2 regions of the Thiogranum longum genome follow, and region 1 is predicted to be linked to the other one. Evidence: predicted binding sites of a transcription regulator. Region 1 holds the regulator's gene; the other holds the start of a gene.
What was found. Region 1 encodes FNR, which switches genes on or off when oxygen is low (the NO sensors DNR and NnrR bind a similar motif). Its sites were predicted from a motif close to TTGATNTANATCAA; they were not measured.
Positions count from the first base shown of each region.

Region 1 (5,112 bases):
GAGGCCGACGATAATATGCCCGGGGAACTCCAGGCACAGATCATTAATAAAGTGTGGCGCACTGACGGCCTTGGTGCCGATAATGACGTATTGCACACCGGCGTCCAGGTATAATTGCACCGTGTCCTCGTCGCGAATGCCGCCGCCAACCTGAATTGGCACCTCGGGAAATGCCTCGGCAATGCGATGCACCACATCGGCATTGACTGGCTGACCGGCAAATGCACCGTTCAAATCAACCAGGTGCAAACGCTTCGCACCGGCATCAACCCAGCGCTTCGCCATGTCCAGCGGATCGTCCGCAAAAATTGTTTCATCTTCCATTCGACCCTGACGCAGACGTACGCACTTGCCATCCTTGAGGTCGATTGCCGGAATCAGCAACATGTTCCCACCCTCATATCATTGATAAACATCATACAAATCTAACTATCCCGCCCATCCCAGCGGCTGAAATTTCGTAGCAGCGTCAACCCGGCATGCTGACTCTTCTCCGGGTGGAACTGTACCGCAAACAGGTTTTCACGGGCCAGCGTACAGCAAAATTCACCACCATAATCCGCAACGCCTGCGCAGTCAGCGGACTCGGCAGGTATGGCATAGTAGCTGTGGACAAAATAGAAGCGGCTGTCCTGGTCAATATCCTGCCACAGCGGATGCGTCTGCTGGTGCACCTGGTTCCAGCCCATGTGTGGCACCTTGAGCTTTACGCCGTTGTCATTGAGCGAGTCGCTGAAACGTCGCACTTCGCCCTTGATCAGACCCAGGCAATCTATGCCGCCATTTTCTTCGCTGCGTTCCAGCATGGCCTGCATACCCAGGCAAATCCCCAGCAACGGCTTCCCGGAGGCCGCCACCTCACGGATCACCGGGTCAAGTCCGCGCCTCAGCAAAGATTCCATGCAGTGCCCGATTCCTCCAACACCGGGGAAAATGACCCGGTCAGCTGCCAGAATCTTCTCTGGCACGGAGGTGACGAGCACCCTGGTCTCTCCCGCGACATGCTCCACTGCCTTGGCAATGGAGTGCAGGTTACCCATTTCATAGTCAATGATAGCGATGCTGGACATGGCGGACAGATGCTTGCCGGCAGTGCGGCGGGATTTTCCCGGCTACAGGCTCCCTTTGGTGGAAGGCATTATACCCGCCATACGCGGGTCTGCCTCGGCCGCCATGCGTACGGCGCGCCCGAATGCCTTGAAGACCGTCTCGGCGATGTGGTGTGCATTGTCGCCACGCAGGCAATCAATGTGAACTGTTGCCTTGGCATGATTCACAAAGCCTTGAAAAAACTCATGAAAAAGATCCACGTCAAAATCACCGATACGGCCGCGCGCAAAATTGACGTGATAGTCCAGCCCCGGTCTACCGGAAAAATCAATGACCACGCGCGACAGGGCCTCGTCCAACGGTACGTACGCGTGCCCGTAACGACGAATCCCTTTTTTATCACCCAGGGCCTCATTAAAGGCCTGTCCCAGTGCAATTCCGATATCTTCCACAGTGTGGTGGGCATCGATGTGCAAATCCCCTTTTGCCTGTATGGCTATATCCAGCAGGCCGTGGCGGGAGATCTGGTCCAGCATGTGCTCCAGAAAGGGCACACCCGTATCAAATTCAGAATTGCCGGAGCCGTCCAGATCGAGCTTTACACCAATCTGTGTTTCCAGGGTATCGCGCTGAATCTGCGCTGTTCTCGCCGTCATGGTCAGGATTTCGTTACAGTTGATCGGATTGACCTGAATCCTATCTGAAATCGCACAGTTAGAGAACCATTCTTTACTCATATAATATAGTTGCCGACAGTGTGTCGTTTTGCACATAATGCGTACAAACCATCCAGCAGGTCGTGCCATGCCCACTCGAAAACAGGAAAAAGTCGTCTCCCTGAAAGAGATTACGGTTGCCTGCCAGGAATGCAGCCTGAATGAAATCTGCCTCCCTGTGGGTATTGATAAAAACGATATGGAGCAGCTGGATGCCATTATCGACCGCAAGCGGCCGCTGGCGCGTGGGGACCACCTGTTTAAAGTCGGTGATCGCTTTCGCGCGCTGTACGCCGTACGTTCCGGCTCACTGAAAACCTTCGCAACATCCGAGGATGGCCAGGAGCAGGTAATGGGTTTTCAACTACCCGGCGAACTGGTTGGACTGGACGCCATTGCCCACAACAATCACCCACTGACAGCCAGGGCCCTGGAAACCACCAGCGTCTGTGAAATCCCCTTTGATCAACTCGAAGCACTGAGCACTCAGCTACCCGACCTGCAACGCCAGATGTTACGCGTCATGAGTCAGGAAATTCATGATGACGAGCAAAGCATGCTGGCACTGGGCCAGCGCTCCGCTGAAGAAAGGCTTGCTGCCTTTCTCATCAGCCTGTCCAATCGCTACAGGCGACGCGGCTTTTCCTCCACCCAGTTCAACCTGACCATGTCACGCGGCGACATTGGAAACTACCTTGGACTGGCGCTGGAGACTGTCAGCCGATTGTTTACCCGCTTCCAGAACGAAGGCCTGCTGAAAGTCGAGCGCAGGCATATCGAACTTCTGGATCGTGATCGTCTGTGCCAGTTCTCATCTGCCAACTGCGACGCTGACAACCCTGTCTCCCGCACCTGATCCTCTCCCGCCACAGCCACGAAGTTAATGCTGTTTTGATCTGAATCAATGCCGCTCACCCGGCACTCACGCAAAGTACACCTCAACCCCGCATGTCTACAGAGGAGTACAACGATGGGTACCTTGAAGAACGCCATGATCGGTACAGTACTGGTCAGCAGTTTTGCTTCCATGCCACTCATGGCCTATGAAACCGGTGATTTTGTCGCCCGGGTCGGCTGGGCGCACCTGGCGCCGAATGATGATGCCGATGATTTTTCCGGACTCCCCGGCACCACTGTCAGTGTCGAGGATTCCGATACGCTCGGCGTCTCTTTCACTTACATGTTCACTGATAACCTTGGTGTAGGTCTGCTTGGTGTCTGGCCATTTACCGTCGATATCAAGGGTGACAAGGGTGCTCTGGCGGGTACAGGCAAGGTTGCCGACACCAAGGCATTACCTCCCACTGTCACGCTGCAGTATCACTTCAACTCCGGTTCCAACCTGCACCCTTACGTCGGCGCAGGCATCAACTACACTTATTTCTGGGATGAAAACACCAATGGCGCACTGAGTGGTACGCAGCTTGATCTCGATGACAGCTTCGGCCTTGCTGCTGAGGCCGGTCTGGATTACGACATCGGTAACGGCACCCTCATCAGCGCCCAGGTGTGGTATGCCAGGATTGGTACCACCGCGGATTCGTCTGCCGCCGGCAAGGCAGATGTTGATATCGATCCCTGGGTCTTCATGCTGGGTGTCGGCAAGAAGTTCTGAAGTAACAGCAGGCGTGGCGAAAACCGTCACGCCTGCTTTTGTCCAATCTTTCTCTCATAACAGGAAACGCCATGGACTCACAGACCACATACAACTACAAGGTTGTGCGCCAGTTTACCGTGATGACTATCGTATGGGGCATCGTCGGCATGCTGGTCGGCGTCTTTATCGCCGCCGAGCTGGTATGGCCGGAGTTAAGCTGGGATCTGCCCTGGTTAACCTTCAGCCGCCTGCGCCCACTGCATACCAATGCCGTCATTTTTGCTTTCGGTGGATCGGCGCTGTTTGCGACTTCATATTATGTCGTGCAGCGCACCTGCCAGACGCGGCTGTTCTCTGACAAGCTGGCAGCATTCACCTTCTGGGGGTGGACGCTGGTGATTGTTCTGGCTGCTATCACCCTGCCACTGGGTATCACCACCAGCAAGGAATACGCAGAACTGGAATGGCCCATTGATATTCTCATCACTGTGGTCTGGGTGTCATACGCCATCGTATTTTTCGGTACCATCATGAAACGCCGCGTCAAGCATATCTATGTGGCGAACTGGTTCTATGGTGCATTTATCCTGACCGTCGCAGTTCTGCACCTGGTCAACAGTGCCGAGATACCGGTAAGCCTGACCAAATCCTATTCGGTCTACCCGGGTGCCATCGACGCCATGGTGCAGTGGTGGTATGGACATAATGCTGTGGGTTTCTTCCTGACGGCCGGATTCCTCGGCATGATGTACTACTTCGTCCCCAAACAGGCGGGGCGCCCTGTGTATTCCTATCGCCTGTCGGTGGTACACTTCTGGGCCCTGATCTCAACGTATATGTGGGCCGGCCCGCATCATCTGCACTACACGGCATTGCCGGTATGGGCACAATCATTGGGCATGGTGTTCTCGCTGATTCTGCTCGCCCCTTCATGGGGTGGCATGATCAACGGCATTATGACGCTGTCGGGCGCCTGGCATAAACTTCGTGATGATCCGATCCTCAAGTTCCTGATCGTGTCGCTGTCCTTCTACGGAATGTCTACCTTCGAAGGCCCGATGATGTCGATCAAGACTATCAATGCACTGTCTCACTACACCGACTGGACTATCGGCCACGTGCATTCCGGTGCGCTGGGCTGGGTTGCCATGGTGTCGATCGGCTCGGTCTACTTCCTGATTCCAAAACTGTTCGGGCGTGAGCAGATGTACTCTATCAAGCTCATCGACTGGCACTTCTGGATGTCAACCATCGGCGTCGTGCTGTACATCGTCTCCATGTGGATCTCCGGCATTATGCAGGGCCTTATGTGGCGGGCTGTCAATGATGACGGCACGCTGACCTACAGCTTTGTCGAGTCACTGGAAGCCATGTACCCCTACTACTTCGTCCGCTTCCTGGGTGGTGCGCTGTTCTTCAGCGGCATGTTGGTGATGGCCTACAACGTTATCAGGACCACTTCCGGTGCCGAACCTGCCGATGCCCCGGTCCCACAGACGGCGTGAACGAGGAGAATTATCATGAGTCATGAAGTCGTCGAAAAAAATATCGGTCTGATGGCGGTACTGATCCTGCTGGTCATCAGTGTCGGCGGGCTGGTCGAAATTGTTCCGCTGTTTTTTGTGAAGAGCACAACGGAGCCTGTCGAAGGGTTAAAACCCTACACGGCACTGCAACTGGAAGGGCGTGACATCTATGTACGTGAAGGCTGTTACCTCTGCCATTCACAGATGATCCGGCCGTTCCGCG
Region 1 covers NZ_SMFX01000001.1:2,906,203-2,911,314, forward strand. The annotation lists gene hisA (1-(5-phosphoribosyl)-5-[(5-phosphoribosylamino)methylideneamino]imidazole-4-carboxamide isomerase) at 1-387, opposite strand, end outside; gene hisH (imidazole glycerol phosphate synthase subunit HisH) at 426-1,070, opposite strand; gene hisB (imidazoleglycerol-phosphate dehydratase HisB) at 1,113-1,706, opposite strand; gene fnr (fumarate/nitrate reduction transcriptional regulator Fnr) at 1,855-2,622, shown strand; gene DFR30_RS14155 (OmpW/AlkL family protein) at 2,737-3,381, shown strand; gene ccoN (cytochrome-c oxidase, cbb3-type subunit I) at 3,453-4,868, shown strand; gene ccoO (cytochrome-c oxidase, cbb3-type subunit II) at 4,884-5,112, shown strand, end outside.

Region 2 (5,112 bases), 2.1 Mb from region 1:
ACGGATGGTCGTAAACAGGGATTTGTGGTTCCTGCCCTGCAGTGCCTGCGGTGTTAACGCAGGCCCCAGTCCGCCGGTCAATCGCATCCCGTGACAGGAACCGCAGTCCTGGTGGACAAGGTTACGCAGTTCGGTCTGGCGTTGCGCGGTAACGGCTTCCGCCGTAGCAGACATCGTCAAGGTGCACATGGTGATAAACAGAATCACCCTAGGCATATTTAAGTTCCATTTCCTTCGCCCACGGCATAAACCATTCCAGTTCTTCCGCCAGTGAAACGACCTGGCCGATAATCAGCATGGCCGGTGACGTGATCGCGTGCTGTTCTACAGCCTGCTGTAGTTCATCGACAGTGGTAATGACAGTGCGCTGGTTTGAGGTGGTGCCGCGCTCGACAATCGCCGCCGGTGTATCTCCGGGCCGGCCGGCTTCGACAAGATCACGGATGATCCGGGACAGGTTTGCGAGACCCATATAAATCACCAGTGTCTGTTCCGGGTCAGACAGGGCCGCCTGGTCAAGTACCAGTGTTTCGTTATTCTTGCTGTGCCCGCTGACGAATTGCACCCCCCGGGCAAGACCGCGATGGGTCAGGGGGATACCCGCATAAGCAGCACAGGCCTGTGCCGCAGTAATGCCCGGTACCACTTCAAAAGCGATATCGTTGCGTGCCAGCGCCAGTGCCTCTTCACCGCCACGACCGAAAATAAAGGGGTCGCCCCCTTTCAGACGCACCACACGCTGGCGTTTCCTGCCCAGGTCTACCAGCAGGGCATTGATTTCTTTCTGGCTGAGGGTGTGGTGACCGGTTACTTTACCGACGTACACTCTGGAAGCGGAGTGAGGTATCAGGTCGAGAACTTCCTGTGACACCAGCCGGTCGTAAACCACAGTGTCAGCTGACCGGATCAAACGCTGTGCCTTGACCGTGAGAAGATCCGGATCACCAGGTCCTGCACCAACCAGATAAATTTTTGCCTGTATGCTCAACCGATATCTCCCGAATACCCCATTGTCTGTGGTGACGAACTCCCGCCCGCCCATGCGGCACTATTGGGCTTATATTGGAGGTGGGGGTTTTTGCTGTCCTTGATATAGGTCAAGGGTTTATATTGAGTCTAATACAGGATGTTGAAAGCCGTTCGGGAAGGGGCAACACCCGGAGGTTCGCGGCCGTCCCCTTGACTCGTCCGGCCCGGGGGATTCTTATAGCACCATGCAATTACGGGAGGGGGCTCCATGGGCAGCACAGACAACTGGCTGACACACGAACATTCACTGTACGAGAATCTCATTTCCCGTTGTATGGAAGCGATTGAAGTCGAGGACTGGCAGACAACTGACGTGCTATTCATGAAAATGGTTGCCCACCTGAAGCGCCATATGGCCCTGGAAGAGGAAGTGCTGTACTCCGCCTATGAAGCGGCAAGCCATGCTCCCCAGGGACCGACAGTGGCCCTTCGGGAGGAGCATGATGACATCGTCCGTCTTGTTACGGACATGGCGCAGGTCATCAAGTCCAGGAACTCGGACCTTGTTCTGGATTGTATGACTCGGCTGGAAGACCGGATGATCAAACATCATGAAAAGGAGGAGGATTTCTTTTTACCCATGGCCAGTCATATACTGGACGCCAGCCGGGAAGAAATTTCACAGCAGCTCGATACATTCGATATGTCGAAATCAGACAGGAAATGGGATATCTGAACGCATAAAAAAACGGGAAGGGGAGTGACCTCCCCTTCCCGTCTGTTTCAGCGCAAGCCGGATCAGTAGATATCGTGCATGGTGTTATACACGTTGAACTTGCCGGTCGGTGTAACCAGACGCTTGTCCTTGATCACCTTCTTCAGTTTGCGGGTCTTGTCATCCACGATCACGATGGCGGATTCCTGCTCCTTGCCGCTCCACACCGAGAACCAGACCTCGTCACCGGCCTTGTTGTACTCAGGCTGAACAACACGTTTCGGTCCGTCACCCTTGATACCGGCCCATTCAGCAATCGGCAGGACCTCATAGCCCTTGTCGAGGTGGTCCACGTCAAACACGGCGACACTCTGGCTGATCTTGCTGTCCGGGTTCAGTGGTGAATCAACCCAAAGGTTCTTTGATTTTGGGTGTGATTTCACGAACAGGGAACCACCGCCCTGGCCCTTCAGGGTGCGTACCACTTTCCAGGCATTTTTCTTGTGGGTCACCGGATCTGTACCAATCATGGTGACATGATCATTACCCAGTGCACTGGTTACCCAGACCGGACCGTACTCTGGATCACTCAGGTTGGCGCCACGACCCGGATGCGGGATCTTGGTGACATCGACCAGGGCTGTCAGCGTGTCTTCCTTCGAGTCGATGACTGCAATCTTGTTCGATTTGTTGGCCGCTGTCAGGAAGTAACGGTGCGTGGAGTCCCAGCCACCATCATGCAGAAAACGTGCTGCACCAATGGTGGTGACCTTGAGGTTGTTGATATCCTCGTAGTTGACCATCAGTACCTTGCCGGTTTCCTTCACGTTGACGATAAACTCGGGGTGCTCGTGAGAGGCGACAATGGCAGCCACGCGTGGTTCCGGGTGGTATTCCTGGGTATCAACCGTGTAGCCGCGGGTGGATACGATTTTCAGCGGCTCCAGGGTGTCGCCATCCATGATGACATACTGTGGTGGCCAGTAGGCGCCGGCAATGGCGTACTTGTCTTCATAGCCCTTGTACTTGGAGGTCTCCACGGAACGCGCTTCGAGCCCGATCTTGATTTCGGCCACGTTATCAGGCTTCTTCATCCACAGGTCGATGAGATTGACCCTGGCATCGCGCCCGATCACAAACAGGTAACGTCCTGAAGTTGAATAACGCGAGATGTGTACCGCATAACCGGTATCGATCACGTTGATGATTTTTTTCGTATCACCATCAATCAGTGCAATCTGTCCGGCATCACGCAACGTCACCGAGAAGATGTTGTCCAGATTGTACTTGTTCATCTTCTTCTTCGGACGTTTCTCCGGGTCAACCAGCACCTTCCAGGTCGCCTTCATTTCTTTCATGCCGAACTCAGGCGGAATCGGAGGCTCGTGCTGAAGATACTTGGCCATGAGTGTGACTTCATCAGGCGAGAGCGCACCCGATGATCCCCAGTTCGGCATACCGGCCGGGGAACCGAAGTTGATGAACACTTTCAGGTAATCAAGACCCTTGGGCCGGGTAATGTCAGGGGTCAGCGGTTTGCCGGTCGCGCCCTTGCGCAGTACACCGTGACAACCGGCACAACGCTCGAAGTAGATCTTCTTGGCCTTGGAAAATTCTGCCTCTGTCAGGGCAGGGGCGCCGGGGGTGATCACATCTTTTGACTGCATCTGTTCCGGAACAGGTGCGCCCTTGTAGCGCATTTCTCCCGGCGTGGTTCCCGGGTGTTCGGAATCCTTGGCATGTGCGCCAAGCGAGCTGAGCAAAAGCACGCTCATGGCCGCAATACGGGAAACTGCTGATCTGTCCATCGTTCTCTCCCTTTCTTCAGGTTGACTTACTGCAGGCATCCTACATAGATCAATATTGCAGGCCTTGATCTATATCAATTGACCGGTGAAACAGCATCGGCTGCACAAGCATCATTTCTCCATGCCTCTGATGCGTTCCAGTGCCGCTTTACTTTTCTCCCTTCTGATACGTTTTTCCGACAGTGGCGGGCACTTGTGATCGTCCCAATACGTTACCTGGCAATCCAGGCAGTAGTGGCACTCATTGGGGTTGATCTCGCCGGTTGGCCGTATCGCCTGGACTTCACATTGCCGGGCACAGATCTGGCAGGGTCGGCCACACTCCTTGCGACGTCGCAGCCAGTCAAAGATGCGAAGGGGTGCCGGGATGGCCAGTGCCGCGCCAAGCGGGCAAAGGTATTTGCAGTAAAACTTGCGGTTGAAAGCCGCTATAACAAGCAGGGCAAGGGCATAGCCCAGTACCACACCATCCCGGTTGAAGTGCAACACAATCGCGGTCTTGAAAGGTTCCACTTCGGCGGCCATGGCGGCGTAGCCGATGGATTGCAGGGACAGGCCAAACAGTGCCACAAAAATAATATATTTCAGTGCGGTAAGGCGTTCATGTACAACTGGCGGAAAGTGATACTCAGGAATTTTCAGCCACCGGGCTATCTTGCTGATCAATTCCTGCAGGGCGCCAAACGGGCACAGCCAGCCGCAATACACACCGCGTCCCCACAGCAGTAGTGTCAGTGCCACGAAACCCCACAGAATAAATATCAGGGGATCGACCAGGAAGGCTTCCCAGCTGAACTGATGCAGAATGGCATTGATAAAAGTCAACACGTGAATAATTGAAAGCTGTGCCAGACTGTACCAGCCGATGAAAAACAGGGTGAAAACCAGGTACCCGGTACGGATGTACTTCAGCAGTGCTGGTCGCCGGGTCAGCCAGTCCTGGAACAACAGTATAAAAACCAGCACGCCAAGTGCGACACACAGTACCGTGATCTGCCACAGGCGTACACGCCATACGGAGACCCAGAAAGGCTCATGGGTCGCACCCATCCACCAGGCCGGGGCCGGGTGGTTTTCTGTTGCCTCGGCAGCAGGCGCGACCACCGGCGCTGTCGACGCTGAGCCACTGGTCGGCACGGGTATTCCACGTGAACGGGCAACCTTGTTGACCGCTTTCATTACGGTTGCGTTCATGACCATGGCCGTAATGGTCGCACCGGTAATTCCGTCTATGGTCACGTAACCCTTTCGCTCCACGCCTCCCAGCTTGACCCGTTTGCGGGCCGATATTCCACGGTACTGGTCAACGTAGTGTTTCAGCTGCTTCTCGGAGATGCCGGCGGCCAGGATGGGTTCGGAGTGCTTGATGATCTGAAGGCCGGTAATCCGGCCATCGAGTCCGAGGCCGACCAGCAGGGTGATCGGTTTTCCGGAATAGGCAGGGATGGCTGCAATGTCTGTGGTGCGCAGTACGTAGCCCAGCAGGCGGTCACCCTTGTAGACCGGTGCCGCGAGTGGATCACCCTGGAACTCACCGACCTGGTCTGCCTGCGGGAAAAAGGTTCGGGCCAGGTCGTCTACAGGGTCAGCGAAAGCGGTACTGATCGTAGCCGCCAGCAG
Region 2 covers NZ_SMFX01000001.1:827,938-833,049, forward strand. The annotation lists gene DFR30_RS04130 (c-type cytochrome) at 1-216, opposite strand, end outside; gene cobA (uroporphyrinogen-III C-methyltransferase) at 209-988, opposite strand; gene DFR30_RS04140 (hemerythrin domain-containing protein) at 1,238-1,705, shown strand; gene DFR30_RS04145 (nitrite reductase) at 1,768-3,492, opposite strand; gene DFR30_RS04150 (NosR/NirI family protein) at 3,604-5,112, opposite strand, start outside.
Region 2: DFR30_RS04145 (nitrite reductase) is a predicted target of FNR. The motif match lies at 3,557-3,570, and genes of this name have one in related genera.